DNA from 2 places in the Streptomyces sp. NPDC038280 genome. Region 2 is predicted to be linked to the other one. Evidence: predicted binding sites of a transcription regulator. Region 2 holds the regulator's gene; the other holds the start of a gene.
The links. Region 2 encodes HspR, which represses chaperone genes until heat shock. Its sites were predicted from a motif close to TTGAGNNNNNNNNNCTCAA; they were not measured.
Positions count from the first base shown of each region.

Region 1: lon (endopeptidase La) is a predicted target of HspR. The motif match lies at 2,480-2,498, and genes of this name have one in related genera.

Region 1 is NZ_JBVJYZ010000022.1:51,734-56,943, reverse strand. It holds gene ACZ7J0_RS30480 (response regulator transcription factor) at 1-80, opposite strand, end outside; gene ACZ7J0_RS30475 (spermidine synthase family protein) at 194-859, opposite strand; gene ACZ7J0_RS30470 (rhomboid-like protein) at 1,142-1,897, shown strand; gene ACZ7J0_RS30465 (hypothetical protein) at 1,815-2,354, opposite strand; gene lon (endopeptidase La) at 2,521-4,938, shown strand; gene ACZ7J0_RS30455 (trypsin-like serine peptidase) at 5,012-5,210, opposite strand, start outside.
Region 2 is NZ_JBVJYZ010000006.1:270,085-275,294, reverse strand. It holds gene dnaK (molecular chaperone DnaK) at 1-611, shown strand, start outside; gene grpE (nucleotide exchange factor GrpE) at 608-1,258, shown strand; gene dnaJ (molecular chaperone DnaJ) at 1,286-2,467, shown strand; gene ACZ7J0_RS16115 (heat shock protein transcriptional repressor HspR) at 2,472-2,924, shown strand; gene ACZ7J0_RS16110 (hypothetical protein) at 3,105-3,578, opposite strand; gene ACZ7J0_RS16105 (helix-turn-helix transcriptional regulator) at 3,530-4,564, opposite strand; gene ACZ7J0_RS16100 ((2Fe-2S)-binding protein) at 4,968-5,210, shown strand, end outside.

The sequences.
Region 1 (5,210 bases), on a different contig from region 2:
TCGACGACCAGGACCCGTCGCTGGGCGCTGGTCGTCGGGTACGACGCCGCACCGTTGTGGCTGGTGTGTGTCTGCTCCATCGCCCCGCCCCTGTCGCGCTGTCGCGCACCGCACGTAGTTCTGTGTGGCCGTTTTCCGTCCGGCCGTGATCCGTGTGTGAGTCAGCAGCGTAAAGGCAGTCGCGCCGTCCCGGCTACGCAGCCCGGACGCCGAGGTGCACCACATCGGGAACGCCTCGGGCAACGTGGATCTCTTCGGTTCTTACCCCGCTGAATCCGGCATTCCGCAACGACTCTTCGAATTTCTCCGACGGCCGGGCCGACCACACGGCGAGCACGCCGCCCGGTGTCAGCCGGTCCCGACAGGACGCCAGCCCGGCGGGGGAGTACAGGTTCTCGTTGTCCTCCGTGACGGTCCAGTCCGGGCCGTTGTCGACGTCCAGGCAGAGGGCGTCGTAGGTGTCCGGGGTGGTGTGGAGGTACTCCACGAGGTCCGTGTGCAGGATCACGGTGCGCGGGTCGCCGAGCGCCTGTCCCGAAATCGCCGCGAGCGGCCCCTCGCGGTGCCAGTCGATGATCGCCTGTTCGCGCTCGACGACCGCGATTCGCGACCAGCCCGGGTCGGCCGCCGCGTGCGCCAGGGAGAATCCGACGCCGAGTCCACCGATCAGGACGGAGTGGCCCGGGGCGCCGCCGAGAACCTGGGCCGCCGCGTCGATCAGCAGACGTTCGGAGCGGCCGTCGGACGTGTCCATCAGGAACGTGCCGTTGGCGATGATCTGGAGGAGGGACCCGTCCCGTCGCAGTACCACCTCCCCGTACGGTCCTTCGCGCCGGTCGAGGGTGACGGGGGCGGACATGGCGGGGAGCCTCCTGCCGTGTGCGGGTAGGTGTCGGACGGTTCCGGACACGTCTCGCGTACCCGGACGCCGTCGGCCCATCCTCCCCGTACGGCACGGGTCGGGACAAGCGCATTGGCCACTCGGGGCGTGACGGAGGTCACGGGAGGCGGGGAGTGGTGATCGCCGCGGGTGGGGCAGGGTGGACCCGGGGGACGTGTCGACAGGCAGCGGACGAAGGGATCTGGCGCGGTGCACCGGCTTCCCCCGCCCGGAACGGCCGAAAGGGCCACGGCGTCCGGCGTGTCCGAGGGGCGTGCGACCGGGGCGCCCGAGGAAGGCGCTCCACTGCTGAACGTTCTCCCGTCCCAGCGGACCGCCACCCCGTCCCGAGCCTGCCGCCCGCTTCCCCGGGCCGCCGCTCTCCTGCCCACACCCACGGGCACCCCCTTCACCTTCTGCTACGCCCTCGTCCTCGTCGCGACCTCCCTGTACGCGCGGTTCGGCGACCCGGACACGGTCGCCGCGCTGCTCCGGGGTTCGAGCACGGACGCCGCCCACCTCGCCCGCACGCCGCTGCTCGTCCTCGTCGCCAGCGCCTTGTGGATCGCGGGCGGCCTCGCCTCTCCGTACGCCCTCGGCTTCGTCCTCGTCCTCACCGCCCTGGAGCGCCGCGTCGGCGGGGTGCGCACGGCGGGTGTCTTCCTGGCCGGGCATGTCGTGGCGACCCTCGCCACCGAGGTGCCGGTCGGGCTCTCCGTCCTGGCCGGGCGGCTGCCCGAGTCGTCGCTCCACCGGCTCGACTACGGCATCAGCTTCGGGCTGCTCGCCTGCGTCGGCGCACTCGCCGGCCTGCTCCGCGCGCCGGCCCGGACGGCCCTCCTCGGCGGGACCTCGCTCGTACTGGTCAGTGACCTGCTGGCGTTCGAGGATCCGCTCAGCGACTGGGGCCATCCGCTCGCGCTGTTGGCAGGGGTCACTTGCTGGTCAGTCGTGCGTCGTCGGGCAGCGCCGCGAGCACCCGGTCCAGAGCGGGCGGGCGCTCCCCGTCCCCGGTGACGACGACCCGGTGCTGATGCGCGATCACATACTGGAAGCCGTCGAAGACGGGCGTCCCGGCGGGCCGGGCGGGCACCTTGGCGTAGGCGGGGTCTTCCAGGGCCTCCCGCAGCGTCCCGACCTCGGCCGGGGACATCCGGCCGGTGCGCTCCGGCTTCGTCCCCGACCGGGAGGTGTAGCGCCCGTCGTAACGGACGGTCAGGTCGTTGCTGACGCCCGCGAAGCCGCCGCTGACGTTCACATGGACGAGTACCTCGTCCGGGTCGGGGGTGTGCTTCGCCGGCGCCGGAGTGCCCGAGGGTCCCTCGGCGGGCGGTGACGGCATCCCGCTGCCGCCGGTCGGCGCCGACCGGTCCGGGGGCGGCGGTGCCGTGGTCCCGCAGCCGGTCACTCCGAGCGCGACGGCCAGCAACAGCCCCGCGCACCACGTGTTTCGTCCGTGCCCGCGCATGGTCATGGCCCCGAGCATGCCGGGTCGGGCGGGAGAGGACCACCCCTCCGCCGCACCCGGCGGGACCCTCAGCTCGAGAGCGATCGCTCAGAGCGAACAGCCGCAGGGGAACAATCCACGGCTCACGAGCATTGAGTCGGCATAGCTCAACTTGACTGCTGAAGGGGAGATCATGGCTGCTGAGTCCACGGAGTACTCGACGCTCACTCTGCCTGTGCTGCCGCTCGACGACGAGGTCGTGCTGCCCGGAATGGTGGTGCCGCTCGATCTGTCCGACAACGACGTGCGTGCCGCGGTCGAGGCCGCGCAGGCGGCCGCGGCGGGCAGCAAGCCCAAGGTGCTGCTGGTGCCCCGGATCGACGGGACGTACGCCGGTACCGGCGTGCTCGGCACCGTGGAGCAGGTGGGGCGGCTCTCCGACGGCGACCCCGGTGCCCTCATCCGCGGCCGCGGCCGCGTGCGGATCGGCGCCGGTACGACAGGGCCGGGCGCGGCCCTGTGGGTCGAGGGCACCACCGTCGAGGAGACGGTCCCCGACCCGCTGCCCGGCTCGGTGAACGAGCTGGTCACCGAGTACAAGGCGCTCGCCACCAGCTGGCTGAAGAAGCGCGGCGCCTGGCAGGTCGTCGACCGCGTCCAGCAGATCGACGACGTCTCGGCCCTCGCCGACAACTCCGGCTACTCGCCCTTCCTGACGGCCGGCCAGAAGGTCGAACTGCTCGAGACCGAGGACCCGGTCGCCCGGCTCAGGCTCGCCACCGAGCAGCTGCGCGGCCACCTCGCCGAGCAGGAGGTCGCCGAGTCCATCGCCAAGGACGTCCAGGAGGGCGTCGACAAGCAGCAGCGCGAATTCCTGCTGCGGCGTCAGCTGGAAGCCGTCCGCAAGGAGCTGCGCGAGCTCAACGGAGAGAGCGGCACCGAGGACGAGCCGGACGACTACCGCGCCCGGGTCGAGGCCGCCGACCTTCCCGAGAAGGTCCGGGAGGCCGCCCTCAAGGAGGTCGAGAAGCTGGAGCGGTCCAGCGACCAGTCCCCCGAGGGCTCCTGGATCCGCACCTGGCTCGACACCGTCCTCGAACTGCCGTGGAACGAGCGAACCGATGACAGTGCTTCCGCGTACGACATCCAGGGCGCCAAGGCCGTCCTCGACGCCGAGCACGCGGGCCTGGAGGATGTGAAGGAACGCATCACCGAGTACCTGGCCGTGCGCAAGCGGCGCGCGGAACGCGGTCTCGGTGTGGTCGGCGGCCGCCGGGGCGGCGCCGTGCTCGCGCTCGTCGGCCCGCCCGGCGTCGGCAAGACCTCGCTGGGCGAGTCCGTCGCACACGCGATGGGCCGCAAGTTCGTCCGCGTCGCGCTCGGCGGCGTCCGGGACGAGGCGGAGATCCGCGGCCACCGGCGTACCTACGTCGGCGCGCTGCCCGGCCGTATCGTGCGCGCCATCAAGGAGGCCGGGTCCATGAACCCGGTGGTCCTGCTCGACGAGATCGACAAGGTCGGCTCCGACTTCCGCGGCGACCCCGCCGCCGCGCTGCTCGAAGTCCTCGACCCGGCGCAGAACCACACCTTCCGGGACCACTACCTGGAGGTCGAACTCGACCTGAGCGATGTCGTCTTCCTCGCCACGGCCAACGTCCTGGAAGCCATCCCGGAGGCCCTGCTCGACCGTATGGAACTGGTCAGGCTCGACGGCTACACCGAGGACGAGAAGGTCGTCATCGCCCGCGACCACCTGCTGCCCCGTCAGCTGGAGCGCGCGGGACTGGAGCCGGGCGAGGTCGTCCTGGAGGAGGCGTCGCTGCGCAAGCTGGCCGGCGAGTACACCCGTGAGGCGGGTGTCCGCACCCTGGAGCGCTCGATCGCACGCCTGCTGCGGAAGGTGGCGGCGCAGCACGAACTGGGCGACCGTAAGCTGCCGTTCACGATCTCCCCGGACGATCTGCGGGCGCTCATCGGACGGCCGCACCACGTCCCCGAGTCCGCGCAGGACCCGGCCGAGCGGCGCACCTCGGTGCCCGGTGTGGCCACCGGCCTGGCGGTCACCGGCGCCGGCGGTGACGTCCTCTTCGTGGAGGCGTCGCTGGCCGACCCGGAGACGGGCGCGGCGGGACTCACGCTCACCGGACAGCTCGGTGACGTGATGAAGGAGTCCGCGCGGATCGCGCTCTCCTTCCTGCGGTCGCACGGCGCGGAGCTGGAGCTGCCGGTGACCGGCCTGAAGGACCGGGGCGTGCACATCCACTTCCCGGCGGGCGCGGTCCCCAAGGACGGCCCGAGCGCGGGCATCACCATGACGACCGCGCTGGCGTCGCTGCTCTCCGGGCGCCTGGTCCGTACGGACGTGGCGATGACCGGTGAGGTGTCGCTGACCGGGCGGGTGCTGCCGATCGGCGGTCTGAAGCAGAAGCTGCTGGCCGCGCACCGGGCGGGCATCACGACCGTCGTGATCCCGAAGAGGAACGAGGCCGACCTGGACGACGTCCCGGCCGAGATCCTGGAGAAGCTGGAGGTCCACCCGGTGACCGACGTCCGCCAGGTCCTGGAGATCGCCCTCGCCCCGGCGGAGGTGCTGGTGACGGCGGCGGCGTAGCTCCCGGCGCGAGGCCGGTTCCTCCTGCCCCTGGACGGGTGGGAGGGACCGGCCCGGCGTGTGAGCGGAACGTCTACGCGCGGGCCGCCCGCTCGTAGAGCGTCCGCGCCCGTGCGCCGAAGAGCACCGCCGTCGACTCGGTGTCCGTGTCGCCGCCGCTCAGAACGCCGATCAGGTGGCCCGGACGGCGTGCGTCCCGGTAGTCGGCGAGCCAGGGGCTGCCGCTCGTGCCGTCCCAGAAGCCCGCGCACTCCATCACCATGGAGCCCTTC
Region 2 (5,210 bases):
AGCGCGAGATCGCGGCGTACAACAAGAAGCTCGGGATGTTCGAGCTGACCGGTCTGCCGCCGGCCCCCCGCGGGGTCCCGCAGATCGAGGTCGCCTTCGACATCGACGCCAACGGCATCATGCACGTGACCGCGAAGGACCTGGGCACGGGCAAGGAGCAGAAGATGACCGTCACCGGCGGCTCCTCGCTGCCGAAGGACGAGGTCGACCGGATGCGCCAGGAGGCCGAGCAGTACGCGGAGGAGGACCACCGCCGCCGCGAGGCCGCCGAGGCCCGCAACCAGGGCGAGCAGCTCGTCTACCAGACCGAGAAGTTCCTCAAGGACAACGAGGACAAGGTCCCCGGTGACGTCAAGACCGAGGTCGAGACGGCGGTCGCCGAGCTCAAGGAGAAGCTGAAGGGCGAGGACACCGCCGAGATCCGCACGGCCACCGAGAAGGTCGCGGCCGTCTCCCAGAAGCTCGGCCAGGCGATGTACGCCGACGCCCAGGGCGCCCAGGCCGCCGGCGGCGACGCCGGTGCCGGTGCGGGTCAGGCCAAGGCCGAGGACGACGTCGTCGACGCCGAGATCGTGGACGACGAGAAGGACGCGAAGGGTGGCGCCGCATGACGGAGGAGACCCCGGGCTTCGAGGAGAAGCCCGACGTCCCCTCCGGCGCCGCCTCTGACGACGCCGCCGAAGCCGCCGAGGCCCCCTCCACGGAGGAGGGCTCGGCGGCCCCGGCCGGGGACGCAGCACAGACGGCCGGCCTGACGGCCCAGCTGGACCAGGTCCGCAGCGCGCTCACCGAGCGCACCGGGGACCTCCAGCGGCTCCAGGCCGAGTACCAGAACTACCGCCGCAGGGTGGAGCGCGACCGGATCACCGTCAAGGAGATCGCGGTGGCGAACCTCCTCACCGAGCTCCTTCCGGTGCTCGACGACATCGGCCGCGCCCGTGACCACGGCGAGCTGGTGGGCGGCTTCAAGTCGGTGGCCGAATCGCTGGAGACGGTCGCCGCGAAGATGGGCCTGCAGCAGTTCGGCAAGGAGGGCGAGCCCTTCGACCCGACGATCCACGAGGCCCTGATGCACAGCTACGCGCCGGACGTCACCGAGACGACCTGCGTGGCGATTCTGCAGCCGGGGTACCGGATCGGCGAGCGGACCATCCGGCCCGCGCGGGTGGCGGTGGCCGAGCCCCAGCCAGGGGCGACGCCGGCCGCGAAGGAAGAGAAGTCGTCCGACGAGGAGAGCGGTGGCCCGGACGAGGGCTGACGCGACCCGGTGGAAGGAGGGACGTCGATGAGTACGAAGGACTTCGTCGAGAAGGACTACTACAAGGTTCTCGGCGTCCCCAAGGACGCCACGGACGCAGAGATCAAGAAGGCGTACCGGAAGCTCGCCCGCGAGTTCCACCCGGACGCCAACAAGGGCGACGCCGGCGCCGAGTCGCGCTTCAAGGAGATCTCCGAGGCGAACGACGTCCTCGGTGACCCGAAGAAGCGCAAGGAGTACGACGAGGCCCGCGCGCTGTTCGGCAACGGCGGGTTCCGGGCCGGGCCCGGCGGCGCCGGCGGCTCGTTCAACTTCGACCTGGGTGACCTCTTCGGGGGCGCCCAGGGCCCGGGGCAGGGCGGCGCCGGCGGCTTCGGCGGCGGACTCGGGGACGTGTTCGGCGGCCTGTTCAACCGGGGCGCCGGTCCGGGTACGCGTACCCAGCCGCGCCGCGGCCAGGACATCGAGTCCGAGGTGACGCTCAGCTTCACCGAGGCGGTCGACGGGGCCACGGTCCCGCTGCGGATGTCCAGCCAGCAGCCCTGCAAGGCCTGTTCGGGCACCGGCGACAAGAACGGCACGCCCCGCGTGTGCCCGACCTGTGTCGGCACCGGGCAGGTCTCCCGGGGCGGCAGCGGCTCCTTCTCGCTGACCGACCCGTGTGTGGACTGCAAGGGCCGTGGGCTGATCGCCCAGGACCCCTGCGACGTCTGTCACGGCAGCGGGCGCGCCAAGTCGTCCCGGACCATGCAGGTCCGGATCCCGGCGGGCGTCTCCAACGGGCAGCGGATCCGGTTGCGCGGCAAGGGCGCGCCGGGCGAGCGCGGCGGTCCGGCCGGCGACCTCTATGTCGTCGTGCACGTCGACGCGCACCCCGTGTTCGGCCGCAAGGACGACAACCTCACCGTCACCGTGCCCGTCACCTTCGACGAGGCGGCGCTCGGCGGCGAGATCAAGGTCCCGACCCTCGGTGGCCCTCCGGTGACGCTGAAACTGCCCGCGGGCACGCCCAACGGCCGTACGATGCGCGCCCGTGGGAAGGGTGCGGTCCGCAAGGACGGCACCCGCGGGGATCTGCTGGTGACCGTGGAGGTCATCGTGCCGAAGGACCTCGACGACAAGGCGCGCGAGGCCCTTGAGACCTACCGCGAGGCGACCGCGGGTGAGGACCCCAGGGCAGAGCTGTTCCAGGCCGCGAAGGGAGCTTGACGTCATGGACATCAGACCGGGACGCAGCCGCAATCCGTATGAACTGACCGACGAGACGCCGGTGTACGTGATCTCGGTGGCGGCCCAGCTCTCCGGCCTGCACCCGCAGACGCTCCGGCAGTACGACCGCCTGGGCCTGGTCTCCCCGGACCGTACGGCGGGGCGCGGCCGGCGCTACTCGGCCCGTGACATCGAGCTGCTCCGGCAGGTGCAGGCGCTGTCGCAGGACGAGGGCATCAACCTGGCGGGGATCAAGCGCATCATCGAGCTGGAGAACCAGGTCGCCGCGCTGCAGTCCCGGGTGGCCGAGCTGTCGGCGGCCGTGGAGGGCGCGGCGGCGACGCTGCGCCAGCGCGAGGCCCAGGTCCACGCGTCGTACCGGCGGGATCTGGTGCCGTATCAGGATGTGCAGCAGGCGAGCGCGCTGGTGGTCTGGCGGCCGAAGCGACCCGAGTAGGCCCGTGAGGCGAGGCCCCCTCCGACGGAGGGGGCCTTCGTCATACCCGGCGCCGGGCCAGCCGGCCTATCACCTGGGCCCGCGCCGCCTGGGCACTTGCTCTGCCGTCCGGCCCGGCGCCCGGCCACCCGGCCTATCACCTGGGCCCGGCGCCGCCCGGCGTCCGCGCCGCCACCCGTGTCACGTGATCATTTCGATGCCCAGGTCGAGCGCCGACTCCCACCACGGCGCCGCGCCCGTCCCGAAGGCGGCGGCCAGCGCCGTTCCCACGGCGATGTCCTGGCCGAGGACCTTGGCGTCGTCCCGCCAGTCGGCCGAGACCGTGCCGTCGCCGGTGGAGTCCAGTTCCCCCAGGGCCCGGCCGTCCCTCAGCAGCCGGCTGGTGACGTACGAGCAGGGCACCAGCCGGTAGTTCACCCCGCCGACCTCGGCGTCGACGCGGTAGGACCGCCGGGAGATCCGCCCCTTGGCGGGCAGGATGCGGGCGGACCGCCCGTCGACGGTCAGGGTGAGCAGGTCGGCCGCCCGGGTACCTATGGGGACATGGACGTCCGGGGTGGTGCCGGGGGCCCGTACGAGCGCGACGGAGGGCAGGCCCTCGCCGGTCACGTGGAGGGTCCCGGCGTCGATGTCGAGGGCGATGTGAGTGGGCATGCCTGATGATCCCGTTCCAGCATTCCGGACTGTGCGATGAGAAAGCCGAGTTGGGCCCGGCTGCCACTGCCGAGGGCGGAGGCGAGCTTGGCGATGTGGGCCCGGCAGGTGCGGACGTTCATCCCCAGCCGGCGCGCTATGGCCTCGTCGACGTGGCCCTCGACGAGGAGTTTGGCTATGGAGCGCTGCACGCCGCTGATGCCGTCCACGGCCGGCGTGTAGGGGACTTCGTGCTCCCAGGGGACACCGTGCAGCCAGAACTGGTCGAAGACGCCCACGAGGTACTGCACAAGGCCCTCGTGGCGCAGCTCCAGGGCGACCCGCCGGTCTCTTCGCGCCGGGATGAAGGCGACCTTCCGGTCCACGATGATGAGCCGGTCGATGATTTCCTCGAGGGTGCGCACCTCGAGGCCGTAGGGCGCGATGCGTTCGACGTATCCCATGGTGGCCGAGTGGTGGCGGGCGGTGTGCTGGTACAGCGTGCGCATCCGCACACCGCGGTCGAGCAGCGGCTCCACCCGGCGCAGTCCGTCCTTCAGCACCTCGGGCGTGCGCCCGCTGCCCGGCTGCAGGGTGAGCAGTTCCACCGTGCACTCGTTGATCACGCGGTCCAGCGTGGCGTTGATCAGACTGAGACCCTCCAGGACGCTGATGGCCTGAGTGGCCGACGGGTCCGGGGCGTTGATGGTCATGAATGGCTCGAACGTGTCGGCCAGCGAGATCGCGAGCTGCCGCCGCTGCTGGATCTCCCGCTCGATGGGGTGTATCAGCTTGTTCAGCGCGATCGACGGCGGGACGGGCCGGAGCCACCGGGAGTCGTCCGGATCGGGGTGCAGCAGGGCGAGGTCTATCAGGCACGGCACCTCTTCGACGTCCGCCCGGGCTATCCGGCCGGCGCGTAGAGCGGTCGCGTACAGGTGCTTTCCGGCATCGCACAGCTCGCCATGACTGTGACCGTTATCCGTATCGCCCCTTTTCGACTGCATTTACACCCCCCTCAGGGTCCTGCATTACAGGAACATGATGCCTGGACTTGCTGGTGGAAGCGTTCGGAGTGAGCCATCGTCGTAGGCGCGGGGGAGGAGGTAATGATCAAAAGAGGTGGAGATCGGCCATGACCAGGATGGTTCGTGCACTTAGCGCCATAGCTGTTGTTGCGGCGGCTGCTCTCGGCGCTGTCGCTGCCAACGGTGAGCCGACGTGGGACAGCGAACCCGCACACAGCGTGGTAGCGGCTCCGGGCGAGCCGACGTGGGACATCGCTCCCACGGTCAAGGGGGAGCCGACCTGGGACGTCGCACCCGCCGGCAAGGGGGAGCCCACATGGGACCTCGCTCCTGCCGTTCAGGGTGAGCCGACCTGGGACGCCGCACCGATGGACGCGGACGCATGACCGTTCCGCCGGACGACCGGGTCTTCCGCCGGGAGATGGCTTCGGCCTATCGATCCGGGTGGCATTTCATCGATCTCGTCACCGCGGTGCCGCACCGTGGCGAATCGTTGATGGTCACCCTCTTCGGGGAGCCCATCCTCGTCACCCGCGGAGAAGACGAGGACATTCGCGCCTACCGCTGCCTCCGTCGGCCCCGAGGGGCCCCACAGCCCGTCCGCTGTGCCATCCGGTACGGCATG